Regions from separate parts of the Streptomyces sp. NPDC006739 genome, predicted to be linked through region 3. Evidence: riboswitches for the same ligand, from Rfam matches in the RefSeq annotation. Region 3 holds a riboswitch; each other region holds the start of a gene.
The links. A riboswitch is a leader RNA that binds a small molecule or an ion and turns the genes downstream of it on or off. The one in region 3 is predicted to bind cyclic di-AMP.

Region 1: linked by a shared signal. The riboswitch ahead of ACFYMM_RS32010 (C40 family peptidase) and the one ahead of ACFYMM_RS02550 (NlpC/P60 family protein) in region 3 are both predicted to bind cyclic di-AMP.
Region 2: linked by a shared signal. The riboswitch ahead of ACFYMM_RS30185 (transglycosylase family protein) and the one ahead of ACFYMM_RS02550 (NlpC/P60 family protein) in region 3 are both predicted to bind cyclic di-AMP.

The regions. Positions count from the first base shown of each region.
Region 1 is NZ_JBIAGM010000020.1:17,668-27,186, forward strand. Features, by position in the region: gene ACFYMM_RS32000 (ATP-dependent Clp protease proteolytic subunit) at 79-726, shown strand; gene ACFYMM_RS32005 (hypothetical protein) at 734-1,042, shown strand; cyclic di-AMP (ydaO/yuaA leader) riboswitch at 1,346-1,568, shown strand; gene ACFYMM_RS32010 (C40 family peptidase) at 1,572-2,045, shown strand; gene ACFYMM_RS32015 (ATP-binding protein) at 2,108-2,566, opposite strand; gene ACFYMM_RS32020 (helix-turn-helix domain-containing protein) at 2,790-3,650, shown strand; gene ACFYMM_RS32025 (DUF397 domain-containing protein) at 3,660-3,884, shown strand; gene ACFYMM_RS32030 (8-amino-7-oxononanoate synthase) at 3,937-5,064, opposite strand; gene bioB (biotin synthase BioB) at 5,211-6,350, shown strand; gene ACFYMM_RS32040 (adenosylmethionine--8-amino-7-oxononanoate transaminase) at 6,343-7,623, shown strand; gene bioD (dethiobiotin synthase) at 7,625-8,341, shown strand; gene ACFYMM_RS32050 (LuxR C-terminal-related transcriptional regulator) at 8,393-9,519, opposite strand, start outside.
Region 2 is NZ_JBIAGM010000017.1:134,890-144,408, reverse strand. Features, by position in the region: gene ACFYMM_RS30205 (exopolyphosphatase) at 1-375, opposite strand, end outside; gene ACFYMM_RS30200 (DUF501 domain-containing protein) at 372-911, opposite strand; gene ACFYMM_RS30195 (septum formation initiator family protein) at 934-1,410, opposite strand; gene eno (phosphopyruvate hydratase) at 1,613-2,899, opposite strand; gene ACFYMM_RS30185 (transglycosylase family protein) at 3,252-3,956, opposite strand; cyclic di-AMP (ydaO/yuaA leader) riboswitch at 3,960-4,146, opposite strand; gene ACFYMM_RS30180 (transglycosylase family protein) at 4,329-5,369, opposite strand; gene ACFYMM_RS30175 (cytochrome P450) at 5,538-6,845, opposite strand; gene ACFYMM_RS30170 (nucleoside triphosphate pyrophosphohydrolase) at 7,115-8,119, opposite strand; gene ACFYMM_RS30165 (SurA N-terminal domain-containing protein) at 8,233-8,883, opposite strand; gene ACFYMM_RS30160 (protein kinase) at 9,029-9,519, opposite strand, start outside.
Region 3 is NZ_JBIAGM010000001.1:547,383-556,901, reverse strand. Features, by position in the region: gene ACFYMM_RS02565 (NlpC/P60 family protein) at 1-36, opposite strand, end outside; gene ACFYMM_RS02560 (hypothetical protein) at 498-851, shown strand; partial or broken gene ACFYMM_RS02555 (tellurite resistance/C4-dicarboxylate transporter family protein) at 829-1,774, opposite strand; gene ACFYMM_RS02550 (NlpC/P60 family protein) at 1,821-3,005, opposite strand; cyclic di-AMP (ydaO/yuaA leader) riboswitch at 3,013-3,188, opposite strand; gene pcrA (DNA helicase PcrA) at 3,418-5,895, shown strand; gene ACFYMM_RS02540 (M23 family metallopeptidase) at 5,921-7,342, opposite strand; gene ACFYMM_RS02535 (esterase/lipase family protein) at 7,542-8,396, opposite strand; gene ACFYMM_RS02530 (cobalamin B12-binding domain-containing protein) at 8,555-8,977, shown strand; gene ACFYMM_RS02525 (DUF5691 domain-containing protein) at 9,058-9,519, opposite strand, start outside.

The DNA.
Region 1 (9,519 bases), on a different contig from region 3:
ATCATAACGTCACGTACGTACTGTACATTTTGTACAGACGCTGAGCCGTAGGAGGCTCCGCCCGAGGAGGGGTATGCCATGCCCGCACCGTTCACCCGGCCGTCCGCCCGCTACGTCCTGCCCGAGTTCACCGAGCGCACGAGCCAGGGACAGCGCACGCTCGACCCGTACGCCAAGCTGCTCCAGGAGCGCATCGTCTTCCTCGGCACGCCCATCGACGACATCTCGGCGAACGACGTGATGGCACAGCTGATGTACCTCGAACACGCGGATCCGGACCGGCCCGTCGCGCTGTACATCAACTCCCCGGGCGGCTCGTTCAGCGCGATGACGGCGATCTACGACACGATGCGGTACGTCACCTGCGACGTGGACACCCTCTGCCTGGGGCAGGCCGTCTCCTCGGCCGCGGTGCTGCTCGCGGCCGGCACACCGGGCAGGCGGCAGGTGCTGCCGGGCGCCCGCGTGGTCGTCCAGCAGCCCTCGCTGGACGAGCCGGTGCGGGGCCAGCCCAGCGATCTGGTCCTGCAGGCGGAGGAAATGGTGCGGGTCCGCGCACTGCTGGAGGAGATGCTCGTCCGGCACACCGGGCGCACCCCGGAGCAGGTGCGGGAGGATCTTGAGCGGGATCTCGTGCTGGACGCGCCTGGCGCGTTGGAGTACGGGGTGGTGGATGGGATCGTCCCCAGCCACAGGATCCCGCCCGGCACCCCGGACGCGAGGTGAGCCGCAGATGCTGCCACCGGAACTGCCGCCGCTGCCCGCGCTGACCCGGGCCGAGGGTGAGTTGATCGACCGTTACCTTGAGGCGGTCGACCTGCTGGGCCGGATCAACCCAGCTCAGCACGGCGACACCTACAGCGGTCTGCGGGCCGCCCAGGCGCTGGTGCGCAAGGCGGCCGAGCTGCGCGACGCGCTCGCCCTGATGCACCGGCGGGGCGAGGCGGAGTTGCACGCGGCCACCTTGGCGCGGGCGCTGCGGGTGCTGGACGGCGAGCGCCGTACCGCGCGCGTCACCGTGCCCCCGGACGGCGCCGGTTGACGCTTGCACCCGCGCCACTGAACTGAAACGACCCAAAAGACGTACCCCTGTTCGGACTAGCCGCGCATCCTTTTTCCGGTGTTCCGATGTTGCGAAGAGGCCCGTACGAAAACCGCGGGAAGCGACATCTGCCCTGGTCAGAGGCTGCGCTGCCGTCCCGTCAGGGGCTCGCACCCAGTGCTGTCCACCCAATTGGGCGAGTGGTGAGTAACACCACAAATCCCCGGTTGCGTTGGGATTTTCGTACAGCTGTGGGTGAAGATCCCTGTCTGACGACAAGCCCCCGCCACAGCGGCGGGGCGGTCCGTGCGGACGCCGAATCCTGCCGCCGCCCGGATGACCGGTCGACAGGAGTGGATCGGCAGGAGTGGAGGACCCAGGCAAGACGGGTCGCCGGAACGGACGTTCACCAGTCCATCTGTTCGTTCCGAGCGGTCCTTGGGGTGAAGCCGTGGCAACGCGGCCGGGCAACTTCGCCAGCCCGAATCCGACAGGTCATCCTTCACAGGCGGCTGACGAAGGGTTGCGCATGACTGCGCTCAATCGTGTCCCGTCGCTGATGGTCCGGGCCGGTACGGCCTCGGCCTTCGCCATCGCCGCCGTCGGCGGCTCGGTCGTGGTCCCGGGTGTCGCCACCGACGCCTCGGCCGCGACCGTGGCCACCAAGGCGCTGCAGATCGCGGCGTCCAAGAAGGGATCCCCGTACGCGTGGGGCGCCACCGGGCCCCGCAGGTTCGACTGCTCCGGGCTGACGCTGTACTCGTTCAAGAAGGCGGGCAAGACCCTGCCCCGGACGGCCGCCCAGCAGTACAACAAGACCCGCCACATCTCGGCCGGCAACCGCCAGGCCGGGGATCTGGTGTTCTTCCACTCGGGGTCCAGCGTCTACCACGTCGGCATCTACGCCGGGAAGGGAAAGATCTGGCACGCCCCGAGGACCGGGGACGTGGTGCGGCTGCAGAAGATCTGGACCAGCAGCGTCTGGTACGGCCGGGTGAACTGACCCGGACGGGCCGTCACGGGCCCGATGAGCAAGGGGCGGCGGAGCCAGGGCCCGGCAAGGCCCTACGGCTCCTGCTGCCCCGCCGTCGTCACCGGGTGGGCGCGGACGGTCCAGGGCAGTTCGATGGAGACGGTCTTGCCCCCTTCACGGGTCGGCCGGACCCGCATCCGGCCGCCGCACTCCGCGGTGAGCCAGCGGATGATGACCATGCCGCGCCCGTTGTCCTGCTGCACCGCGGCGGGAAGTCTCTTCGGGAAGCGCGGGTGACTGTCCGTCACCCCGATGCGCAGCTGTTCGTCGCGGTGGAGGGCGATGTCCACCGTGAAGGTGGGCGACTGGCCGAAGGTGTGCTGGACGGCGTTGGTGACGAGCTCCGAGACGATGAGCCGTACGGTGTCGGCCGCTTCCGTGTCCGAGGGCAGGCCCCATTCGGCGAGCGTGCCCACCACGTACGAACGGGCCGCGGAGACCGAGGCGGGATCGCTCGGCAGGGTGACGGATGCTTCCAGATGGTCTGCCATGGCGACGTCGTCCCTTTCCCGCGGGACCGCAGTCCACAAGCAGCGGATGGTTCGAGTACGGTCCCGGACTGGTGCTTCGCCGCCAGACTGCCATCAGCGGACGGTCACGACGAGCGATCCACCGAGATATGCATATATCTGTCGCTCGAAGCGGTGAACTCTGCGACGGCAGACGGTATTCGGGCGGCCCGTAAGGAGTAATGGCGAGTAAGGAGTTGGCCCCATGCAGAACGGTCCCGCGGTGCGCCGCCGGAAACTGGGCGCGGAACTGCGCGCGCTGCGCACCGGCGCGGGTCTCACCAGCGGTGAGGCGGCCCGTCTGGTGGGCTGGCACCAGTCGAAGGTCAGCCGTATCGAGACCGGCGCCAGTGGCGTGAAACCGGCCGATGTGCGGTTACTCCTGGACGCCTACGGGGTCCGCGACGGCCAACTGCGCGAGTTGCTGCTGGTGTTGGCGGGTTCGGAGGACAGACGCGGCCGGCATCACTGGTGGCACGCCTACCGGGGGGTGCTGCCGCCCACCTACCGGGACTTCATCAGCCTGGAGTCGCAGGCCGGCGGGATGCGCACGCTGGAGACCTCGGTCGTCCCGGGGCTGCTGCAGACGCCCGAGTACGCCCGCGCGGTGACCCGGGCGGCCGTGGACGCGCTGGACGAGGAGGGGCTCGACGCGCTCGTCGAGGTGCGTCTGGCCAGGCAGGACGTGCTGCGCCGGGATCCTCCGCTGGTTCTGGACGCCGTACTGGACGAGGCCGTGCTGCGGCGCGAGGTCGGCGGTCCCGAGGTGATGGCGCGGCAGCTGGAGCGGCTGATGGAGGCGGCGCGGCTGCCCCAGGTCAGGCTCCAGGTCCTGCCGTTCGCCGCCGGGGCACACATCGGCCTCACCGGCCCTTTCGTTATTTTCTCATTTCCGAGCACTTCTGATCTGGACGTGGTTGTTCTAGACCAGTTGACGAGTAGCCTCTACCTCGAACGGAAAGAAGACCTCCAGGCCTACTCGGAGGCCTTCAACGCTCTTCAGGCCCTGGCCCTTTCACCCGAGGACACGTTGGATCACATCGCCGGGATAGGTGACGGCGCGTAAGGAGGCACCATGACCGCAATGCCTCGGAACGTACCTTCCAGTACCGATCTGCACGACGTGCGCTGGCTGCGCAGCAGCTACAGCACGGGAGCGAACAACTGCGTGGAGACGGCCCGGCCGCACTCCGGTCCGCTGACCGGGCTGCTCGCCGTGCGCGACTCCAAGGACCCGGCCGGACCCGCGCTGCTCTTCTCCCCCGGGAGCTGGGCGGACTTCGTCGCCGCACTCCGATGACCGGGTACTGACCGGTTCCCGCCCGGGCGACGCACGGCCGTGTCACGCCGACTCATGGTCGCGTCTCGCCGATCACACGTACAGCGCGTTCGATCTCGGCCCCGGAGAGGTCCGCGCGGGCGGTCAGCCGCAGCCGTGAGATGCCGTCGGGCACGGAAGGAGGACGGAAGCAGCCCACGGCCAGGCCTGCCGTACGGCAGTCGGCCGCCCAGCGCACGGCCCCCTCCGGGGACGGTGCCCGCACGGAGACCACCGCGGCGTCCGGACGCACCGCCTCCAGACCCGCGGCGGTCAGGCGCGCGTGCAGTTCCGCGGCCACCGCGCGGGCCCGCGCCGCCCGCTCCGGCTCACGGCGCAGCAGCCTGAGCGCCGCCAGCGCCGCGCCCGCCGCCGCCGGGGCCAGACCGGTGTCGAAGATGAACGTCCGGGCCGCGTTGACCAGGTGGTCGACGACCCGGGCGGGGCCGAGCACCACACCGCCCTGGCTGCCCAGCGACTTGGACAGCGTGGCGGTGACGACGACGTCCCCGTCCCCGGCGAGTCCGGCCGCGTACGGGGCTCCCCGGCCGCCGTCGCCCAGCACGCCGAGCCCGTGCGCGTCGTCCACGACCAGCCCCGCGCCGTGTTCCCGGCACGCCCGGGCCAGCTCGGCCAGGGGCGCCGCGTCTCCGTCGACCGAGAACACCGTGTCGGAGACGACGACCGCGGGTCCCTCGTGGGTGCCCAGCACCTTGCGCACCCCGTCCGGGTCGGCGTGGCCGACCACCTGGGTGGCGCCCCGGGCGAGCCGGCAGCCGTCGATGAGCGAGGCGTGGTTGCCCGCGTCGGAGACGATGAGCGAGCCGTGCGGGCCCAGCGTGGTCACCGCGGCGAGGTTGGCGGCGTAGCCGGAGGAGAAGACCAGGGCCGCCTCGAAGCCGCAGAAGTCGGCCAGCTCGCGCTCCAGCTCCGTGTGCAGCTCGGTGGTGCCGGTGACCAGGCGGGAGCCGGTGGAGCCGCCGCCCCAGGTGCGGGCGGCGGCGGCCGCGCCCTCGGCGACCTCGGGATGGCGGGCCAGGCCCAGGTAGTCGTTGCTCGCGAGGTCCAGGAGCGGCGAGCGGGCCGCCCGGGGCCTGAGGGTCCGCACCAGTCCGGCGCGGCGGCGCTGCTCCGCCTGGTCGTCGATCCAGCCGAACGCCATGGGTCCTCCGGGGCTTTGTAGGTAGCGGACAGACACTAACCGGACGGACGGCCACCCACTGTGTGGCAATACCCACACGTCGAACCGTCTCTGTTGTGCAAACTCTCCTTGGCCCGGAGCGCTCGCGTAGGACAGGATCGGGCCTCATGGACCTGCTGAACACGCTGGTGGACAAGGGGCTTCGGCGCGAGCTGCCGACCCGCGAGGAAGCACTCGCCGTACTGGCCACCTCCGACGACGACGTGCTCGATGTGGTGGCCGCGGCCGGCAAGGTGCGCCGGCACTGGTTCGGCCGGCGCGTGAAACTGAACTACCTGATCAACCTCAAGTCGGGCCTGTGCCCGGAGGACTGCTCGTACTGCTCCCAGCGGCTCGGCTCCACGGCCGACATCCTCAAGTACACCTGGATCAAGCCCGACGAGGCCACCCAGGCCGCCGCCGCGGGCCTGGCCGGAGGCGCCAAGCGGGTGTGCCTGGTGGCCAGCGGGCGCGGTCCGACGGACCGGGACGTGGCCCGGGTCTCCGAGACCATCAAGGCCATCAAGGAGGGCAACGAGGGCGTCGAGGTGTGTGCCTGTCTCGGGCTGCTCTCCGACGGCCAGGCCGAGCGGCTGCGCGAGGCGGGCGCGGACGCGTACAACCACAACCTCAACACGTCCGAGGGGACGTACGCGGACATCACGACCACGCACACGTACGCCGATCGGGTGGACACGGTGCAGAAGGCGCACGCGGCGGGTCTGTCGCCCTGCTCCGGCCTGATCGCGGGCATGGGCGAGAGCGACGAGGACCTGGTCGACGTCGTCTTCTCGCTGCGCGAGCTGGACCCGGACTCGGTGCCGGTGAACTTCCTGATCCCGATGGAGGGCACCCCGCTCGCCGCGGAGTGGCACCTCAGCCCACAGCGCTGTCTGCGGATCCTGGCGATGGTCCGGTTCGTCTGCCCGGACGTGGAGGTCCGCATCGCGGGCGGCCGCGAGGTCCATCTGCGCACCCTGCAGCCCCTCGCCCTGCACCTGGCCAACTCGATCTTCCTCGGGGACTACCTGACCAGTGAGGGCCAGGCGGGCAAGGCCGACCTGGAGATGATCGCGGACGCCGGGTTCGAGGTGGAGGGCGCCGACGAGGTGACCCTGCCGGAGCACCGGGCGGCGGGCGGCTGCGGCTCCCACGAGGGCGGCGGTGTGTGCGGTTCCGCGCAGGCCGCACCGGCGGGCGAGCCCCGTACGGATCTGGTCGCGGTGCGCCGGCGCGGCGCCGGGACGGACCTCGCGCCCAATGCCTGACCTGCCCGTCGACGTGCTGCTGGCGCTGGACCGGCAGCACGTCTGGCATCCCTACGGCCCGATGCCCGGCCGGCAGGAGCCGCTCGTCGTGGAATCGGCGAGCGGGGTGCGGCTGCGGCTGGCCGGCGGGGCGGGCGAGCTGGTCGACGGCATGTCGTCGTGGTGGTCGGCGATCCACGGCTACAACCACCCCGTGCTCAACGAGGCGGCGCGCGGGCAGCTGGCGCGGATGAGCCACGTGATGTTCGGCGGGCTCACCCACGAGCCCGCCGTGCGGCTGACGAAGCTCCTTGTCGACATGTCGCCCGAAGGTCTCGAGCACGTCTTCCTCGCCGACTCCGGCTCGGTGTCGGTCGAGGTCGCGGTGAAGATGTGCCTGCAGTACTGGCGTTCGCTGGGGCGGGGCACCAAGCGTCGTCTGCTGACCTGGCGGGGCGGCTACCACGGCGACACCTGGCAGCCCATGTCCGTGTGCGACCCCGAGGGCGGGATGCACGAGCTGTGGAGCGGTGTGCTGCCCCGCCAGGTGTTCGTGGACGCGCCGCCGGCCGGGTACGAGGAGGCGTACGCGGAGCGGTTGCGCTCGGCGATCGAGGAGCACGCCGACGACCTGGCCGCGGTGATCGTGGAGCCGGTGGTGCAGGGCGCGGGCGGGATGCGGTTCCACTCCCCCGAGTATCTGCGGGTGCTGCGCGAGGCGTGCGACGCGCACGACGTGCTGCTGGTGTTCGACGAGATCGCGACCGGCTTCGGGCGCACGGGCGCGCTGTTCGCGGCGGACCACGCGGCCGTGGTGCCGGACGTGATGTGCGTGGGCAAGGCCCTGACCGGCGGTTACCTGACGCTGGCGGCGACGCTGTGCACGCCGCGCGTGGCCGAGGGCATCTCGCGGGGCGAGGTGCCGGTGCTGGCCCACGGCCCCACCTTCATGGGCAACCCGCTGGCCGCGGCCGTGGCCTGCGCCTCGATCGGGCTGCTCCTCGGCCAGGACTGGCTCGCGGAGGTCCGGCGCGTCGAGAGGGGCCTGCGGGACGGGCTGGCGGCGGCCGCGGAGATGCCGGGAGTGCGGGACGTACGGGTGCTCGGCGCCATCGGGGTCGTCCAGCTCGACCACGAGGTGGACATGGCGGCGGCCACCCGGGCGGCCGTGCGGGAGGGCGTGTGGCTGCGGCCGTTCCGCGACCTGGTCTACACGATGCCGCCGTACGTCACCTCGGACGCGGACGTGGCACGGATCGCGCGCGCGGTGTGCGCGGCGGCACGGGAGGGATGAGATGCCGGTACTGGTGATCACGGGAACGGGCACGGAGGTCGGCAAGACGGTGACGACCGCCGCGGTCGCCGCCGCCGCGGTGGCGGCCGGGAGGTCGGTGGCCGTGCTGAAGGCCGCGCAGACGGGCGTACGGCCCGACGAGCGCGGGGACGCCGACGAGGTGGCGCGGCTCGCCGGGCCGGTGACGACGGCCGAACTGGCCAGGTACCCCGAGCCGCTGGCGCCCGGTACGGCGGCGCGGCGGGCGGGCATGGAGCCGGTGCGTCCTCGGCAGGTGGCGGAGGCCGCCGCCAAGCTGGCGGCCGAGCACGATCTGGTGCTGGTCGAGGGCGCGGGCGGGCTGCTGGTGCGCTTCGACGCGGCGGGCGGCACCCTCGCGGACGCGGCCGGACTGCTGGGCGCGCCGGTACTGCTGGTCGCCTCGGCCGGGCTGGGCACACTGAACACCACCGAGCTGACGGCCCGCGAACTGCGCGGCCGGGGCGTGGAGCTGCTCGGGGTGGTGATCGGCAGCTGGCCCGGCTCCCCCGACCTGGCCTCCCGGTGCAACGTCGCCGATCTGCCCGAGGTCGCCGCGGCCCCGCTGCTCGGCGCGCTGCCCGAGGGGGCCGGGGCGCTGCCGCCCGCCGACTTCCGCAGGGCGGCGGCGGGTTGGCTGGCGCCGCGCCTTGCCGGGACATGGCAGGCGGAGGCGTTCCGGGAGCGCGAGGCGCCCTGAGTCCCGGGCCCTCAGGTCCTCTCGGCCCCTCCCAGGTCCTCCCACGCACCCTCAGTCCCGCTCCGCGAGCAGGCGTACGAGTTCGATGCGCGAGCGGATGCCCAGCCGGGCGAAGACGCCGCGCAGATGGTGGTCGATGGTGCGGGGGCTGAGGGCGAGGCGGTCGGCTATCTCCCGGTTGGTGGCACCCTCGGCCGCCATCCGGGCGACCGTCAGCTGCTGGGCGGTCAGCAGAGCGGCCGGATCCGCGCCGGAGGGAGCGGCGGCCGGGGCGCCCAGGGCGCGCAGTTCGGCCCGGGCCCGGGCCGCGCACTGCGGGGCGCCGAAGGACTCGAAGGCCTCCAGCGCGCTGTGCAGCCGGTCGCGGGCCTCGGTACGGCTGCGCAGCCGGCGCAGGGCACTCGCGAACAGCAGCTCGGTGCGGGCGCGTTCGAAGTCACGGGTGCCCCGGGCGTGCAGGTCGAGCGCGGTGCGGTAGTGCTCGACGGCCTCGGCGCCGGGTGCGAGCAGGGCCCGGCAGCGGGCGCTGAGAGCGAGGTCGTCGGGGCTGCGGACGGCGTCGGCCCAGCGGTGGTAGTCGGCGAGGGCGGCGCGGGCCGCGCGGGTGTCGCCGGTGCGGACGGCCGCCTCGACGTAGTGCGGGGTGGCCAGGTGCCGGATGGCCCGGTGGCCGTGGCCGGGGCCGGAACAGGCCAGGGCGCGCAGCCGGGCCGCCGCCGCGGGAAAGCGTCCGGCGTCCAGGTCCAGGAAGGCGAGCGCCCACTGGGCGAGCGCGGCGGGCAGACCGAGGCCGTGCGCGAGGGCGTGGGCGCGGGCCGCCCGGGCGTGGTCCCGGCAGGCGTGTTCGTCGCCGGTGACCGCGGCGAACATGGCGAGGGCGGCGCGCAGATGGCAGGCGCCGTTGTCCTGTCCGGTGGCGTACGCCTGCTCCAGCGCGTCACGGGCGGCGGCCTCGGCGGCATGGGTGCGGCCGGTCCAGAAGTCGGCGTAGGCGCGGAACTCCAGGGCCTGCGCGGCGGTGACGGGGGTGCCGTGGGCGCGGGCGGAGGCGGCGGCGCGCAGGGTGGCGGTGGCCGCGTGGGTGTGGTCGCCGAGCATGAGGGCGGCGATGCCGGCGTGGATCAGCAGGGTGGGGTCGCCGCCGGGTCCGCAGCGGCCGGCGGTCGCCCTGAGCAGAT
Region 2 (9,519 bases), on a different contig from region 3:
CTCCCTGGTGGCGCCCGTGAAGGAGAACTCGGCCTCCTGGTCGCCGGAGATCACCTCGGGCTCGACGCCCAGGATGTCGAGGACGCCCCGCACGAACTCGTCGCGGTTCTCGGCGTCCCGGGAGGCGGAGGTGGCGACGAAGCGGAGGCGTTCGGCGCCGTGCCGCTTGATGATCCCGGCGTACTCGCGGCAGGCGGCGAAGGTCCGCTGCAGTGCCTCGGGGGCGAGCCGGCCGGTGCGGTCGACGCCCTGGCCGAGCCGCACGATCGTCATACGGCGGTCCAGGTCGACGAGTTCACCGGTGAGCGGGTCGGCGTCGGCGACGAGCAGCCGGATGGAGTTCGTACCGCAGTCGACGGCGGCCACCCGGGTCACCGCGCCACCTCCTTCTCGTCCTGCGGGAGCGTCACGCAGGCGCCCTTGCGCCACCACTCGGGCAGCATGGCGAGGGCCTCGTCGCCGAGCGGGTTGACGCCCGGCCCCGCGGCCAGCGAGTGCGCCACCAGGACGTGCAGGCACTTGACCCGGTCCGGCATGCCGCCCGCGCTCGGAAAGCCCGTCAGCTCCTCGATCTCGTCCCGGCGCCGGATGTAGTCCTCGTGCGCGGCGCGGTACGCGGCGGCCAGCTCCGGGTCGGTGGCCAGCCGCTCCGTCATCTCCTTCATCACGCCGTTCGCCTCCAGCGTGCCGATGGCGGAGGACGCCTTCGGGCACGTCAGGTAGTACAGCGTGGGGAAGGGGGTGCCGTCGGGGAGCCGGGGGGCCGTCTCCACGACGTCCGGCTGCCCGCAGGGGCACCGGTGGGCGATGGCGCGCAGGCCGCGCGGCGGGCGCCCGAGCTGCTGCTTGAAGGCCTCGACGTCCGCGTCGGTGGGTTCGGTGCGCGGGGTGGTCGGCGGAGGCGTTTCCACTACGAACTGTCTCTCTGGTCGGTCACTGGTCGGAGGCGTCGGACTTGTCGACCCCGTCCCAGACGTTGGCGTACCAGGGCCGGTCGGCGGCCCCGCGGTAGGCGCGGGACTGCTGGGCGGCTCCCGGGTCGATCACGATGTAACCGGTCTCGCCGGGCATCACATAGTGCAGCCGGCGCCGGATCTGCTGCTCGGCGTAGGCGTCGTCCTGCCAGCGTGCCTTGAGGTCGCGCAGTTGCTCGACCCGCTGCTGGGCCTTCTGCTGCTGCCGCTGCAGATCGGCGATCTGGGCGCGCTGGGAGACGTACTGCCGCATGGGATAGGCCAGGGCCACCACCATCGTGCACACCACGAGGGCGAGCAGCGCGGCGCGGCCGGTGAGCCGGGAGCGGCGGGCCTGCCGCTTGGTCTGGGAGCGGTAGACACGGGCCGCGGTCTGCTCGCCGAGCAGCCGCAGTCTGGTCGCGGTGGAGAAACGGTCCCGGTCCTTCACGGCCATCTGGCTCTCCGCCTCCCCAAGCCGCCGCTTCTCGGCAGTGCTCTGTGCCTGTGCTCTGTGCCTGTGCTCTGCTCTGTGCCTGTGCTGCGCGCCCGTGCTTCGTGCTGCACACGTGCGTACGTCCCCGGACACGGTACGGGACCGAGTACGGGGACGTACGTACGACTGGCTAAGGCTTACTCCGGGTTGAACCCGGTTTGGGTCAGCCCTTGAAGCGCGGGAAGGCGCTGCGGCCCGCGTACACCGCCGCGTCGTCGAGGATCTCCTCGATGCGCAGCAGCTGGTTGTACTTGGCGACGCGGTCCGAGCGGGCCGGGGCGCCGGTCTTGATCTGACCGCAGTTCACCGCGACGGCGAGGTCGGCGATGGTGACGTCCTCGGTCTCGCCGGAGCGGTGCGACATCATGCACTTGAAGCCGTTGCGCTGGGCCATCTCGACGGCGTCCAGGGTCTCGGTCAGCGAGCCGATCTGGTTCACCTTGACGAGCAGGGCGTTGGCGGTGCCCTCCTCGATGCCGCGGGCCAGGCGCTCGGGGTTGGTGACGAACAGGTCGTCGCCGACGATCTGGACCTTGTCGCCGAGCTTGTCGGTGATGACCTTCCAGCCGGCCCAGTCGTCCTCGAACAGCGGGTCCTCGATGGAGACCAGCGGGTAGTCCGCGACCAGCTCCTCGTAGTACTCGGTCATCTCGGCGGCCGAGCGGGACTTGCCCTCGAACTCGTACCTGCCGTCCTTGTAGAACTCGGACGCGGCGACGTCGAGGGCCAGCGCGATCTGCTCGCCGGGAACGTAACCGGCCTGCTTGACGGCCTCCAGGATGAGGTCCAGGGCGGCGCGGTTGGACTCCAGGTTCGGGGCGAAGCCGCCCTCGTCACCGAGACCGGTGGACAGGCCCTTGCCCTTCAGGACCTTCTTCAGGGTGTGGTAGACCTCGGCACCCCAGCGCAGGGCCTCGGAGAAGGACTCCGCGCCGATCGGGGCGATCATGAACTCCTGGATGTCCACGTTGGAGTCGGCGTGCGAGCCGCCGTTCAGGATGTTCATCATCGGCACCGGCAGCAGGTGCGCGTTCGGGCCGCCCAGGTAGCGGAAGAGGGGGAGGTCGCTGGCCTCGGAGGCGGCGTGGGCGACGGCGAGGGAGACGCCGAGGATGGCGTTGGCGCCGAGCGAGCCCTTGTTGTCGGTGGCGTCCAGGTCGAACATGGCCTGGTCGATCAGGCGCTGCTCGGTGGCGTCGTAGCCGACCAGCTCCGGGCCGATCTGCTCGATGACGGCGAGGACGGCCTTCTCGACACCCTTGCCCTGGTAGCGGTTCGGGTCACCGTCGCGCAGCTCGATGGCCTCGAAGGCACCGGTGGAGGCGCCGGACGGGACGGCGGCACGACCCGTGCTGCCGTCGTCGAGGCCGACCTCGACCTCGACCGTGGGGTTGCCTCGGGAGTCCAGGATTTCCCGGGCTACGACGACGTCGATGGACGGCACGAGCATCTCCTTCTTGGATGTGACGCTGTTGGTGCGGGGCTGTCTGCCTTGCGGCGGTGCCTTGCGACTAGAGCCTAACCGTCCCGGGGGCATCGGCCACCGACCGACCGCCCCGTGGACAAGGAGACGGTACCTATTGTTCACGTCCGGAACAAAGGGGGTCGGCGAAGAAGAGCGGATGGCGGGCGGGCGAAGAAAAAACCCCGCCCCGGTGCGTACGGGGGGGAACGCACCGGGGCGGGGGCCCGTGGGGACGGGAGGGGCGGCCCTCACGCGCTCTCCACCGTTGGGGGGCGGCGGAGGTGAGGACGCTGTGGTTCGGCTGTCGGCCGCGTATCGCCTCGGGGGCGGCCGTCGGTTACTTCAGGTGCAGCTGCTGGCCGGGGTAGATGAGGTTCGCGTCCTGGACGATGTCCTTGTTCAGCTGGAACAGCTTCTCCCAGCCACCGGCGACCTTGTGCTTCTCGGCGATGGAGCTGAGGGTGTCACCCTTGACGACCTTGTACTCGCCGTCGCCCTTCTTGACCTTCTTGCCGGTCGGGGTGGTGACGGTCTTGGTGGCGGCGGGACGCTCGCTGGAGCGGTTGGCGGCCTGCTGCTCGGTGGAGCGGGTGGTGGTGGCGCTCTTCGACGCGCTGGAGTTCGACGAACCGGAGTTCGACGAACCGGCCGCGCCGGCACCGTTGTAGGCGGCGCCGGACAGACCCGTGCCGCAGACCGGCCAGGCACCCTTGCCCTGGGCGGCGAGGACCTTCTCGGCGACGGATATCTGCTGGGCCTTGCTGGCCTGGTTGGCCTGCGCGGCGTACTGCGTGCCGCCGTACGCGGCCCAGGTGGAGGCGGAGAACTGCAGACCGCCGTAGTAGCCGTTCCCGGTGTTGATGGACCAGTTGCCGCCGGACTCGCACTGGGCGACGGTGTCCCACTCGGAGGCGGTGGCGGCGGAGGCGTTGCCGGCCGCCATCAGCGGGGCGGCGACGGCGGCGCCGGTGACACCGGCGAGTGCGATGACGCGAGTGGCCTTGGACGGACGACGGTGCTTGCCCTTGCCGGAAAACAGCATGGTGGATCCCCTCACCGACGCCTGCGAGGTGAGCTGTCGGGTTCGGGCCGGTTGAGTTGCCCGGCCACACCTCCCTGGGAGGCGTGGCTCCACCCCTAGCCGGTTCCGGTCGTGGGCCCCGAAGGGCCTCAACCACCGGACCCGGCACTTACCTTGGGTCCCCCGCTCCTGCCTACGGCGCTTGACGCGACGACTGTTCCCGGGCGGCCGCTGGCAGGATTCGGCGTTGCGACAGCCGGGGCTCGTGGTGACGAGCGGTCATGACCGTAGACAGGTGATCCGGCGAATTTCAAAGACGATCAGGGCTTCTGAGACTCATCCCACACTTTCACCAAACCGGACAATCGGCATGAAGTGGGGCGTCAACTCCGCCTACTTTTGGGCCGTTTCCGTACCGACTTCCAGGGTCTGACCGGGAGCGATGTTGTTCGGGTCGGTACCGATGGCCGCCTTGTTGGCCGCGTAGAGCGCGCGCCATCCGCCGTCGAGGCCGAGGGAGTCGGCGATGGAGGCGAGCGAGTCGCCGTCGCGGACGGTGTAGGTCCCGTCGGCGCGGGAGGCGTGACGGCCCGAGGCGTTGGAGCTTTGACCGTTTGTCACGCTTTTGTCCGTGACCTCGTCGGCACTGTCGCCACGGTGACGGCCGCCGCTGCTGAGCGCCCCGGTGTCGACCAGCGCCCAGGAACCGACGGTCTGCTGTGGATTGTCCGAGTCGTCGGCCTCGGGGGCGACCGTGGGCGAGCTGTCGGTTCCCTGCGAACTTCCGGATCCGGAAGATGCGGACTTGTCCGACTTCGTGCTGCCGGTGGGGGTGTCGGAGGTGCCACTTGCGGCCCCCTTGCCCGCGCTCTCCCCCTTGCCCGTGCTCGCCTTCGCACTCGGCGTCGGAGTGGCGGACGACGAGGAACCGGACGACTTGCCCGACGAGGAATCGGAGGAAGAGGACGAGTCGGACAGGCCCGAGGAGTCGGAGGAGCCCGAGGAGCCGGACGAGCCGCCGGATCCCGTGACGCCGGTGTCCACTGCGACCGAGCCGGAGTTGGAGGTGAGACCGGAGAGCAGGGCGCAGGTGGCCCACGGGGTGGTGCCCTGGTCGGCGAGGATCTTCTCGGCGACCGAGATCTGCTGCGAACGGCTGGCCTGGTCGGGCGTGGACGCGTAGTCGAGACCGCCGTACTTGTCCCAGTTGTCCTGGGTGATCTGGAGGCCTCCGTAGTATCCGTTTCCGGTGTCCGCGCTCCAGGAACCGCCGCTCTCGCACTGGGCCACCTTGTCCCATGTGGTGCCGTCGGCCGCGTTCGCGGAGGCGGCGCCGAGGAGCGGGATGGCGATGGCGGATCCGGTCACCCCGGCCGCGACGAGGAGGGCCGGAGCCTGACGGGGGCGACGGTGACGACCGTTCCCGGAGAGCATGCGGAAGCCTTTCGTGCGACAGCGGTGACCCGCGCGGCGGGTACTGTCGACACCGCCGCGCTGATGGGTGAACGTATCGGCAGACGATCACTTGTCACAAGTTAATGCCGCGCAGATCACGTGAAGATCACAGAGTTGAACTTCCCTCACGTCAGTGCGGCGCGGGCGCTAGCGGACCGGGCCGAACTCCACGGGAAGGGTGCGCAGCCCGCGCATGATGAGCCCTCCCCGCCAGCGCAATTCGGCAGGATCTTCCGCCAGTTGGAGATCGGGCAGCCGGGTGAGGAGAGTTGCCAGCGCGGTCTGTCCCTCCAGCCGGGCGAGCGGGGCGCCGAGGCAGTAGTGGATGCCGTGGCCGTACCCGAGATGCTGGTTGTCCCGGCGGGCGAGGTCCAGGGCGTCCGGGTCGGCGAACCGCTCCGGGTCCCGGTCGGCGGCCGCGAGCACGACGAGGACGGGGTCCCCGGACGCGATGTCCTGCCCCCCGAGGGTGAGCGGCCGGGTCGCGAACCGCCAGGTCGCGATCTCCACCGGGCCGTCGTAGCGCAGCAGTTCCTCGATGCCGGTCTCCAGCAGGTCCCGTTCGCCCCGGGCGAGGGACGCCTGGAGGCGGCGGCGCTGACCGGGGTGGCGAAGGAGCGCGTAGGTGCCGTTGCCGATGAGGTTGACGGTCGTCTCGAACCCGGCGAACAGCAGGATGAAGGCCATCGCCGCGGCCTCGTTCTCGGTGAGGTGCTCACCGTGGTCGGAGGCGCGGATGAGACCGGAGATCAGGTCCTCGCCGGGGGCTGGCGTGGCGGGCAGTGACTCGCGCTTGCGGTGGATCAGCTCGGCGAGATAGCCGCGCATCTTCTTGACCGACCGCGCGACCCCGCCGCGCGGCCCGCCCGCCTGACCGGCCTTCGTGTGGCGCAGCATCATGCCCGCCCAGTCACGGAAGTCGTCCTGGTCCTCGCGCGGGACGCCGAGCAGGTCGCAGATGGCGTAGATGGGCAGCGGGAAGGCGAACTCGTGGATGAGGTCGGCGGACCCCCGCGCGGCGAACTGGTCGATGAGGTGGTCGGTCAGCTCCTGCACCCGGGGCGCGAACTCGGCGACCCGGCGGGGGGTGAACGCCTTGCTGACCAGCCGGCGCAGTCGGGTGTGGTCCGGCGGGTCGATGTTGAGCAGATGTGTCATCAGCTCGGCCTTGCGCTCGCCCGGGATCCCGGTCTTGCCCTTGGCGTGCGCGGGCTCGTCGTGATGCGCCGGGTTCTTGCTCAGCCGGGAGTCGGCGAGCGCCTGCTTGGCGTCGGCGTACCGGGTGACCAGCCAGGCCTCGACCCCACTGGGCAGCCGCGTCCGGTGCACCGGGGCGTGCTCGCGCAGCCAGGCGTAGGCGGGGTAGGGATCGGTGGCGAACTCCCAGCTGAAGAGGGAGGGGGCCGCGGGTCCGGGGATGTCCTGCGCGGTCGGGGGTTGGGGCTGGTTGGTCACCCGTCGACGGTATCCGGCTTCGGGCCGCGGCGAGCCGGGGCCGGTGGCCTGCGGCGGCCGGACCCGTGGAGACGGGACCGTGACCGCTCACCACGCCGACGACCGTGCCGCCGTCGGTGCGCGGTTCCCCGGTGGCCGATACGAACAACCGCTACCTGTGCGGCCGGTGGGTGGGCGGCGCGTCGGCGACCGCCGCTCGCACCCGGGACCACCGGCGGGTGGTCACCCCGCGGCCGGGAGCCGACGGTGCTGACCTCTCGCCTCCTCCGCTAACCTCTCGCCTCCTCCGCCGCCCGCACCGCGTCACGGTAGGCGCGGGCCGCCGCTCTCAGGGCCGTCTCGGGGTCCACGCCGTCCGCCTCGGCCCGGGCCGCCAGGGCCAGCAGTTCGTATCCGACGCCTTCTCCCTTCGGCAGCGGGACGTCCAGCCGGGCCGTGCGGGCGCGGGAGGCGAGTTTCGCGGCGAGGGCGAGGCCGGGCTGGCCCAGCGGGATGCCCTCGGTCACCGAGGTGCGCCGCTTCTCCTCGTCCTTGGTGCGCAGCCAGTGCTCCTTGACCTCCTCGGGGGTCTCGGCCGTCTCGTCGCCGAAGACGTGCGGGTGGCGGTGGACGAGCTTGGCGACTATGCCGCCGGCCACGTCGTCGATGGAGAAGGGGGTCTCGGGATCCTCCTCGGCTATGCGGGAGTGGAAGACGACCTGCAGGAGCACGTCCCCCAGTTCCTCCCGCAGCTCCTCACGGTCGCCGGCCTCGATCGCCTCGACGAGTTCGTACGCCTCCTCGATGCCGTACTTCGCCAGGCCCTCGTGGGTCTGCCGGGACGACCAGGGGCACTCGACGCGGATGCGGTCCATGACCTGGACGAGGTCGAGGAGGCGGGCGCCGGGCAGGTCGTAGGAGGCGGGCAGCAGCTCCAGCTCCGGCATCCGTACGCGGCCCGAGCCGGCCAGGCGGGCCAGACCGTCGGTGAGCGCGGGCTCGCCCTCGCCGGTGGCCACGACCACCACGGTGCGTCCGCCGGCGCAGGCGTCGACCACTTCCTCGGCGGTCGGCGCCGACTCGTCCACCGCTATGCCCGCCTCGCGCAGATAGGGCAGCTGCGGATGCGCGCCGTCCGCGCACAGCACCCGGTCGGCCGCGTGCAGCGCCTGCCAGGCGGGCCAGGACAGCAGGCCGGGTGCGACCCGGTGGCTGGTGGTGAGCAGGACGACCCGGCCGGGGCCGGCCGGGTCCGGGCCCGGTTGCCGGGCACCTTCGAGGCTGGTGGTGTTCACGCATCGAACGTAACGCACACCCGCCGGCGACCTCGCGGGTTGTCCACAGGGCGAGGACGACGATGTGATCGTATGACCGACTACCGTGCCCGCCAGGCACCGCAGTCGCGCGGCTACGCCGGCTGCTGCTGCGTCCCCGTCGCCGTGACCTCCCGTACCCATGGCGTCTTCGCGTCGACCCGGCTGCTCTTCTGCACGTCCCAGGCGCCGTAGCGAGGGTTGAGGTCGACGTGCAGTTCCTGGGACGCGGTGGACAGCGCCTTCCAGAAGGCGGGCTGGCTCGTGTCGGTGCCCAGTCGCGCGGCGAGCTTCTGCGCCTCGAGCTGGATGCGCAGGTTGTCGTCGAGGCGCTGGGGCGCGATGCCGTACTTCTGCAGCCAGGCCGTCTCCAGCCCGCCCGCACCGCCGGCCTGCTGCTCCAGGCGGGCGCGCAACTGCTGGGTCTCCTTGCGGCTGACACTGACGCCCGCGTCCTGCGCGGCGCGGTGCAGCACCTGATCGAGGACCATGTTGTGCAGGGTGTCGCGGGTCAGGGTGCTGGTGGAGGTGAGCACCTGCTGGTACTGCGCCTTGTCCGGGACGGCCGCCCGCTGCGCCTGGCGCACCTCGTCCACCCGGTTCTGCAACTGGGCGACGGAGATCCGCTGACCGCCGACGACGGCCGCCGCACCGGGGTGCGCGCCGTTGCCGCAGGCGGTCAGGAGCGGGGCCGCGGCGGCGATCGCGGCGGAGAGGACGAGCGCGGTGCGACGGCGGCGGTGCAAGGAAACCTCCCGAGGAGATTGTGCGACGGTGCACAAAGTCTTGCGGTGATCGATGGTAGGCAGTGGGCAAGCTCTGGCCAACCCATTCGACCAACGATTCGCGCGCGCTTCGGGCACCGCCCCGGCTCCCCGGACCGGCGCGGGGTCAGCGCACCTGTCCGAGCCACTGCAGAGTGCGCCGGATCTCCGCCGCCAGCGGGTGTCCGGGGCCCTGCAGTCGCTCCACGTCCAGCAGCAGCCGGGCGAGTGTGTCGTGGGCGGCGGGGCGGTCGCCGAGGGCGAGCAGCAGATGGCCGACGCGCCGGCGCACGTCGTGGGCGAGCCCGGGATCGCCGGAGACGTACTGGTTCTCGTAGTACGGCAGCAGCGCGCGGTACTCGGCGAGCGCCGCCGCCGGTTCGCCGAGCTGCTCCAGGCACTGGGCGGCGTCGAGACGGAAGCGCAGGGACTGCGGGTCGGCCTGGCCGGCCTCGGCGGCGCGTTCGTCGGCCAGCCGGCGCAGTTCGGGCAGCGCGCGCCGGTACTGGCCGTCGTCCATCAGGGTCGCCGCGTACTGCTTGCGCAGGGTGCGCACGACCGGGGAGTGCTCACCGTGCTGCTCCGCCGCCGCGGGCAGGATCGCGCCGAGGATGTCGA
Region 3 (9,519 bases):
GAGCGAGCGCTGTCGGGGCTTGCGGTGCGCTGCCACCTGGACCGTCACGTCCTTCCGTACGCCTCGTACGACCGAGGGGTTCACGCACCCGGCGGCGGCCCGCACAGGGGGAACGGGCCACCACCGGGCTTTCTCGGCGGAGGTGACCGGCAGCCGCCCCTGGCCCGGGCGGCGGTGGGAAGCCGGTCACCTGGGGGAGGACGCTAAACCGGTCTGTGACGACCTGGTAACGCATTGTGCGGAACTGTCTCCACGGGACGTCGGATGACCGAACGTGACCGACGTGCCGCCCGCGAGTCGTTTGCTTCACGCAGCGTGGTGACCGATGCGCGGGTTTCCGGGGCGGGCGGGGACCGTCCGCTGCTATGGGCGCATATATGCGCGCCTCGGTGCGCCCCGCCGCTGCCCCCGCGGCCGCCCCGCCCCCGCCGCTGCCGGGCCCGGCCGAGGGCCCCGGTGAGAGGTGGCCCCGGGGTGTCTGATTAGGCTCCGGCCTCATGGACGTACTCATCCATCTCTTCGTCGGCCTGCACATCATCGGCATCGCCGCGCTGCTCGGCGGCTTCCTCACCCAGATGAAGGCGATGGGCCGGGGCACGGCCCGCTTCGTCCCCGGCATGCTGCACGGCGCGCTGACCATGCTGGTCACCGGCGTCGCCCTGGTCGGCCTCAACCAGGCCGACCACCACCACGTCAACACGATCAAGATCGGCGTGAAGCTGGCCCTGCTGATCGTGATCCTGGGGCTCGTCTACGTCAAGCGCGACGAGGAGACGGTGGACAAGAGCCAGTTCGCGCTGGTCGGCGGCCTCACCATGGCGAACGTCTTCATCGCCGTGCTGTGGACCTGAGCCCCGTCGCCGCACCGGCGGCGACCGCCGGCCAGACCGCCACCGCCAACCACGTCAGCACCCGGCCCGGCCCCTCGAGCAGCGGGATCCTGGAGGCGGCGGCGACGGACAGCGTCGCCGCCGCCGTCATCCCCATCGGGAAGGCCGTCGACCAGCGCCGCATGTCGTAGCCGGGCCGCCGCCACACCACCTCGGCGACCAGTAGCAGGGCGTACCCGGCCGGCCCGGGGGCGAGCAGCGCGACCGTCACGGCGCGCAGGACACCCCGGTCGTCCCCGTTCCACAGATACAGGCGCGTGCTGCCGGCGGAGACCAGTTGCGCGTCGGCCAGCGCCGAGATCGCGAGCGCACCGCCCGCGATCCAGTGGTCGCCGGCCCCCTCGGCCACCTGCCGGGGATCGAAGCGGGGCAGCGCGAGACCGTAGAGCGCCAGGCCCGCCCAGAACAGCACCAGCGCCGTGTGCGCGAGTCAGGCCGTCGCCTCGGCCGCGGCCAGCGCGGCGGCCGGCACGGCCAGCCCCTGGGCGGCCACACAGACCAGGAACACCGCTCCGGACATGCGCCGCCGCCAGTGCCGTACGACGAGGAGCAGCAGCGGCGGCCACAGGGCCGCCGCCAGTGCGAGCAGCGCCATGCCGGCGAGCGCCCGGTCCGGCGCCGCGATCCGCGTGCCGAGCACCGTGGTGGCGGCCACGGCGGTGAGCGCGCCCGGCGTCCGGGCCTCCGCCAGCCACCGCCGCCGGTCGCCCAGCAGCCGTACGACGAAGTCCGCGGCCAGTCCCGGCCACGCGGCGCACGCCGACGCGAGTGCGATCCGGGGACCACACCTCGTCGCCGGTCAGCAGCAGCGCCACCGACAGGACACCGGTCGCCATGACGGCGGCCCCGGCCGCGGGCGGCCGTCGAGCCCACCACTCGCGCAGCTCCGAGGTCCCGTACCTGCGCCGATGCTAGGCCCTGCCCAGCGGCTCAGGCCGGTCGCACCACGCTGTGGATGATCGATTCGCCGCCGTAGTAGACCGACTCCTCGCGGACGTAGGCGCCGGGCTTCGGGGCGTGGATCATCATGCCGTTGCCGATGTAGAGGCCGACGTGGCTGATGTCGTCGTAGAAGAAGATCAGATCACCGGGCCGCGCGTCGGCGAGGGAGACGGTGGTGCCCGCGTTCACCTGGTCGTAGGTGGTGCGCGGGAGGCTGACGCCGGCGGCCTTCCAGGCGGCCTGGGTCAGGCCGGAGCAGTCGTAGGACCCGGGGCCGGTGGCGCCCCACACGTACGGCTTGCCGATCTGCGCGCGGGCGAAGGCGAGGGCCTTGTCGGCCTGGGTGGTGTTCGAGGACGGGGACGTGCCGTTCGATGTGGACGTGCCCGTCGATGTGGACGTGCCCGTCGACGTGGACGTGCCTGCCGACGTGGACGCGCCGCTGTCCTGGCCGGACGTCCGCTCGGCCGCCTGCCGCTTCGCCAGCTCGGCCGCCTGGCGCGCCGCCTCCTGCTGCTTCTGCTTCTCGATCGCCGCCAGCCGCGCCTTCTCCCGGGCCGTCAGCTCGGACAGCAGTTCGCGCGCGGAGGCGAGCTTGTTCTGGACGGTGGCCTTGGCGGTCTGCAGGTCACTCTGCGACCGGGTCAGCGTCCGCAGGCTGTCGGCGGCCTCCTGGCGCTTGACCATGGTCGCGGACTGCTGGGTGACGTAGTCGTCGACCGCGCCCTTCTCCCGTGAGGTGAGCCGGCTCATCAGCTGGCTCTGGTCGAAGTAGTCCTGCGGGCTGTCCGCGAGCAGGAAGGTTGCCGTGCCGGGGGTGGTGGCCCCGGTCCGGTACTGCGCGGCGGCGTACGAGCCCAGCTCCTCGCGCGCCTTGTTGAGCCTGTCCGTGCGGCGGGCCACGTCGTCGAGGAGGGTGTCGACGCGCCTGCGCTGCCTGCCGGTCTTCTCCTTGGCCGCGTCGTACTTCTCGGTCGCCGACTCCGCCTGGCGGTAGAGGTCGTCGACCTTCTTCTCCACCTCCTCCAGGCTCGGCTTGTTCCCGTCGGCGGACGGCGTGGCGCTCGCCGTCTGGGAGAACATGGCCACGGAGGTCAGGGCGGCGGTGGCCAGGGCGGGCGTGCGTATGCCTGCTGCACGCGGACCGGCGGGGCGCTTGCGGTGCGACGCCAAGGGAGGCGACTCCTTCCATGATCCGCCTACCGAGTTAGCTGTCGGGTTCGGGCGGGTGGTTCGGAAGGGTTGCCCTACGGCCGCGTCCCCGAAGGGAGTTGCGCCGATTCACCCCAAGGTCGGTGTGGGTCCCCGGCTCCGGGCGCCGCACTGGGGGCACGCCGGACTCGGCGGAGGCCGCGCGGCCCGGCGAGGTTCGCCGGAGGACGGTCGTGCGGCCCGACGGAACGGTAGCCAACTCGTGTGACTGATGTGAAGGCTGGTGCGAGATATGTCCGATACGTATTCGTGACCCAAGGGCAAAATCGCGTCTCGGTGACGGTGCGGTTCCACAGTGTGGGAGCTGCGGGGTCCGGCCAAGTTCCCGGGGCGGCCGTCGGTTGTCGGTGCGGCGCCCTAGACTCGGAGAGCGATGAGCAGCCTCTTTGACGACAGCTTCCTGGCCGACCTCCAGGCCCCCCGCGGCCACGAGGAGGAGCCCCCGCCACCCGAGGACGACCACGCTCCGGAATCGCTTCCGGACGATCTGTTCGGTGGCCGGTTCGACGCGCCGCCGGACCGGGACGCCTACTACCGGGACGGCGCCCCGCGCCCGGCCCTCGACGCGGCCGCCCTGCTGGAGGGGCTGAACGAGAACCAGCGCGCCGCCGTCGTGCACGCCGGATCCCCGCTGCTCATCGTGGCCGGCGCCGGCTCCGGCAAGACCCGGGTGCTCACCCACCGCATCGCCCATCTGCTCGCCGAGCGGCAGGTGCACCCGGGCCAGGTCCTCGCGATCACCTTCACCAACAAGGCCGCGGGCGAGATGAAGGAGCGCGTCGAGCACCTCGTCGGCCCGCGCGCGAACGCGATGTGGGTGATGACCTTCCACAGCGCGTGCGTGCGCATCCTGCGCCGGGAGAGCAAGAGGCTCGGCTTCACGTCGTCCTTCTCGATCTACGACGCGGCCGACAGCAAGCGCCTGATGGCCCTGGTCTGCCGGGACCTGGAACTCGACCCCAAGCGCTTCCCGCCGAAGTCCTTCAGCGCCAAGATCTCCAACCTGAAGAACGAGCTGATCGACGAGGAGGACTTCGCCGCGCAAGCCACCGACGGCTTCGAGAAGACCCTCGCGCAGGCCTACGCCATGTACCAGTCCCGTCTCCGTGAGGCCAACGCCCTCGACTTCGACGACCTGATCATGACGACGGTCAACCTGCTGCGCGCCTTCCCCGACGTCGCCGAGCACTACCGCCGACGCTTCCGGCACGTCCTGGTCGACGAGTACCAGGACACCAACCACGCCCAGTACGCCCTGGTACGCGAGCTGGTCGGCACCGCCGAACACCCGGTGGACGTACCGTCGGGCCCGGACGGCCTGTCGCCCGCCGAGCTGTGCGTGGTGGGTGACGCAGACCAGTCGATCTACGCCTTCCGCGGCGCCACGATCCGCAACATCCTCCAGTTCGAGGAGGACTACCCGGACGCGACGACGATCCTGCTGGAGCAGAACTACCGCTCCACCCAGACCATCCTCTCCGCCGCCAACGCGGTCATCGAGCGCAACGAGTCGCGCCGCCCGAAGAACCTGTGGACCAACGCGGGCGCGGGCGCCCGCATCACCGGGTACGTCGCCGACACCGAGCACGACGAGGCCCAGTTCGTCGCCGACGAGATAGACCGCCTCACGGACGCGGGCGAGGCGAAGGCGGGCGACGTCGCCGTCTTCTACCGTACGAACGCCCAGTCCCGCGTCTTCGAAGAGGTCTTCATCCGCGTCGGCCTGCCCTACAAGGTCGTCGGCGGGGTCCGCTTCTACGAGCGCAAGGAGGTCCGGGACGTCCTGGCCTACCTCCGGGTGCTGTCCAACCCCGAGGACTCGGTCCCGCTGCGCCGCATCCTCAACGTGCCCAAGCGCGGCATCGGCGACCGCGCCGAGGCGATGATCGACGCCCTCTCCCAGCGCGAGAAGATCAGCTTCCCGCAGGCCCTGAAGCGGGTCGACGAGGCGTACGGCATGGCCGCGCGGTCGGCCAACGCCGTCAAGCGGTTCAACGTGCTGATGGACGAGCTGCGGACGATCGTCGAGTCCGGCGCGGGACCGGCGACCGTCCTGGAAGCCGTCCTCGAACGCACCGGCTACCTCGCGGAGTTGCAGGCCTCCACCGACCCGCAGGACGAGACCCGCATCGAGAACCTCCAGGAACTCGCGGCCGTCGCGCTGGAGTTCGAGCAGGAGTCCGGCGAGGGCGAGACGGCGGGCGGACTCTCCGACTTCCTGGAGCGGGTCGCCCTCGTCGCCGACTCCGACCAGATTCCCGACGAGGAGGACGGCGACGGTGTCATCACGCTGATGACCCTGCACACCGCCAAGGGCCTGGAGTTCCCGGTGGTCTTCCTGACCGGCATGGAGGACGGTGTCTTCCCGCACATGCGCGCCCTCGGCCAGGCCAAGGAGCTGGAGGAGGAGCGCCGTCTGGCCTACGTCGGCATCACGCGCGCGCGGGAGCGGCTGTATCTGACCAGGTCGGCGATGCGCAGCGCCTGGGGGCAGCCGTCGTACAACCCGCCCTCCCGGTTCCTGGAGGAGATCCCGGCGGCCCATGTGGAGTGGAAGCGGACGGGTGCGACGGCCCCGGTGCCCTCGGGTCCGGCCTCCGGGGTGGCGGCCTCGCTCTCCTCGTCCCGCTCGCGCTCCTCGGCGTCGGGCGCCTCGGGCTTCGCCACCCGCCGGACCTCGGAGAAGCCGGTGGTCGCGCTGGCCGTCGGGGACCGGGTCACGCACGACCAGTTCGGGCTCGGCACGGTCGTCGCCGTGAATGGCACGGGAGCGAACGCGGAGGCGACGATCGACTTCGGGGACAAGCCGAAGCGGCTGCTGCTGCGGTACGCGCCGGTGGAGAAGCTTTAGCCGCAGTCGTCCGTGGGGGCTGGACCTATGTGGGGTCCAGCCCGTGGCTGCGCAGCCACGGCAGCGGGTCTATGGCCGCCCCGCCCGCGGGCCGGACCTCGAAGTGCAGGTGCGGCCCGGTGGAGTTGCCAGAGTTGCCGGAGTACGCGATCGGATCGCCGGCCTTGACGGTCGTACCCGAGGGGACGCGGTAGCGGGAGAGGTGGCAGTACCAGGTCTGGGTGCCGTCCTTGGCCGTCAGGATCAGCATGTTGCCGTAGGCGCTGTTCCACTTCGTGGTGACGGTGCCGTCGGTCGCGGCCATCACCGTCGTGCCGTAGGCGACGGGGAAGTCGATGCCCGTGTGCACGGACATCCAGTTCACGCCCGCCTGACCGAAATAGGCGCTGAGCCCCTTCTGGAGGACCGGAAGGACGAACTTGGGGCGCAGCCGCTCCTTGAGCGCGGCCTCGGCCGCCGCCTTCTTCTTCTCGGCCGCCTGCTGGGCCTTGAGGTCGATGCGTTCCTGGGTGCGGCTGGCCCGGTCGGCGAAGTCGTCGGCGCCCGCGGACAGGGTCTTGAGCTGGGCGTCCAGCTTGCTGTTGGCGATGGACGGTTTCACCGACTGGGGGTCCGAGGCGGTGGCCGTCGTGTCCTTGCCGTTGTCGCCGAAGGTGCCGACCGAGGCGACGGCGATCCCGGCGACGCCCATCACACATGCCGACGGTACGGCGATGGTCAGCAGCGCGGAGCGCTTGGGGGGCGTACGACGGCGGGAGCGCGCCGCGTTGCGGGCACCCGCGCGTGTCGTGGGGCCCGGAGTGGTCTCTTCCTGGTCTTCCAGCAGGGACGTCACTGCGGGCATCTCGCCCGTGGCGCCCGACTCGCCGTCGTCCACGACCTGTTCGAAGGTCGCGGTCGCCTGCTGGTCGAAGGGCTCGGGAGCGGGCGCCGGCTCGGGCTCGACGGTGGCGGCGGTGCCGTCGGAGTTCCACTGCGTGGCGTCGTACGCACCCGTGTCGAACGACTGCGTACCCCACTCCCACTGCTGGGTCGGGGCCGCTCCGGCGGACTGGTCGGGCTGCGCCCAGGCGCTCGTGTCCCACTGGCCACTGGCGTCGACCGTCGTGGCCTGATGCGGGACCGTCCAGGCGGTGGTCTCGTAGGCGCCGGTGTCGTAGGCGGCGTGGTGCTGGGCCGCGTACGGGTCGTAGTTCAGGGTGTGGTGACTGCCGGTCGCCCACTGAGTGGAGTCGTACGACCCGGTGGATCGGCCGTCGCCGGGCATGTTGCCGAACAGCGGGTCGGAGTCGAAGGTCGTGGTGGCGTGGGCGCCGGTGTCGAAGCCGGTGGTGCCGTAGTCGCCGTACGTGGCTTCCTGCTGGGTGCCGTACGCCGCGTAGTGTGCCGAGGCGTCGGAAGCCGGAGCCGGGGTGGTCATGGTCCCCGACGGGTGACGGTCGTTCACCAACTTCTCTTTCGCCTCGACAACAGGGGCTGCCAGAGCAGTGCGGCGACTGTACCCGGCGGTATGCGGGCGCGACAATCTTCGGCAGGTTTCCCACTCGGCGGAAACGGGCATTCGGCGGTGTTTCGGGGGACGCCGGGCGCGGGTTTGGCCTTGCGTTCGAAGAGTGTTCGATGTCAGGGGGGTTTCGCGCACCCCGTCACGCCACTGTGAGACCTCCGGCGACCCGCTCCCGCGGGTTCGAGGCGTCGAGGGCTTCCCTTATCCCGGTCGCCACGGCGGGGTGCACGGGCAGCGCCAGATGTCCGATGCCCGTCACCCTTATGTTCTGCGCGTCCAGGTCGGGGTGGTCGACACAGGCCGTCTCCAGCGGGTCCATCAGGGAGTCGAGGTCGCTCCAGAAGCTGACGAACCGGGTACGGCAGCCGGGCGCGGGCCGGGTCAGCTCCTCCATGACCTCCGAACCGGGGCGCATCTGGCGCACGATCGGATGCGCGTTGGCCAGCGGCACCACGCGCGTGCCGGAATGCGGGGTGCCGAGGGTGACCAGCGTGCGGACCCTCAGGTCGCCGCCGAGCCGCTGCACGTAGTAACGCGCTATCAGCCCGCCGAGGCTGTGGCCCACGATGTCCAGCCGGCGGCTGCCGGTGCGCTCGCAGATTTCCTCCACATGCCGGCCGAGCAGTTCGGCCGCCGTGCGGATGTCGCAGGTCAGCGGCGAGTAGTTGAGCGATTCGATGCGCTGCCTGCCGTGCTGGGCGAGGCTGCGGCGCAGCAGGACGAACACCGAGCGGTTGTCGATGAAGCCGTGCAGCAGCAGGACCGGCGGTCCGGACTGCACCGGCAGCTGCGCGGCGCCGTCCGGAGCGGGCGGCGCGGGGGAGCGGCGCTCCTGTACGAGGCCCGTCGGATACAGCATGATGTGGCCCGCCAGGATCGCCGCCTCCAGGGCGGTCGACCTGAGCAGGGCCAGGGAAAGGCCCGCCAGTCTGCTGGGCAGGAGACGCCGGCACAGCGGAAGAAGCGGTTGCAGCAGTACCCCGGTGACCTTCATGGCCGACCTCCTGTCGGCACGCAGGAGGACGGCTCGATCCCCCGTGTGCCCTCAAGTCCCACCGTGTGATTTCCCCCTCGGTCAGCACCGCGAAACTGCCGGTTGGGGGATGCTGGAGATAACGTTCGTTCACTTCGCGTCGCTTCATGGAGGCAGTGATGGGTGTGGCAGCCGGTCCGATCCGCGTGGTGGTGGCCAAACCGGGGCTCGACGGCCACGATCGCGGGGCCAAGGTCATCGCGCGGGCGCTGCGCGACGCCGGCATGGAGGTCATCTACACGGGGCTCCACCAGACGCCGGAGCAGATCGTCGACACGGCCATCCAGGAGGACGCCGACGCGATCGGCCTGTCCATCCTCTCGGGTGCCCACAACACCCTTTTCGCCGCGGTGATCGACCTCCTCAAGGAGCGCGACGCCGAGGACATCCTGGTCTTCGGCGGTGGCATCATCCCCGAGGCGGACATCCCGCCCCTCAAGGAGAAGGGTGTCGCCGAGATCTTCACGCCCGGGGCCACGATGGCGTCGATCGTGGAGTGGGTGCGGGCGAACGTACGCCAGCCGACCGCCTCCGCCGGCTGAACCGACGACGTGGCCGGGGCGGCCCAGCGCCCTTTCCGGCCGCGCATCCTGAGGACCTTGCGGCCGGAACGGCCTTCGCCTCAGTCGCCGGGCGCGGTGGCGTCGCCGGCCGGTGCCAGCTCCTCGGCCATCGCCGCGCGCAGTCGCAACGTCGTCACCAGCCGCTGGAACGCCTCCGCCCAGTAGCCTCCGGCCCCCGGCGCCGAGTCCTCCCGCTCGTCCGGTACCGCCAGCAGCCCGTCCAGCCGGGACGCCTCCGCGGGGTCCAGACAGCGTTCGGCCAGACCCATCACGCCACTGAAACTCCAGGGATAACTGCCCGCGTCCCGAGCGATGTCGAGAGCGTCCACCACCGCCCGTCCCAGCGGCGGCGCCCACGGCACGGCGCACACGCCGAGCAGTTGGAACGCCTCGGACAACCCGTGCGTCGCGATGAACCCGGCCACCCACGCGGCCCGCTCCCCGGCCTCCAGCGTGCCCAGCAGCTTGGCCCGCTCGGCCAGCGACACCGCGCCCGGGCCGCCCGCCTCCGGCGCCGAGGG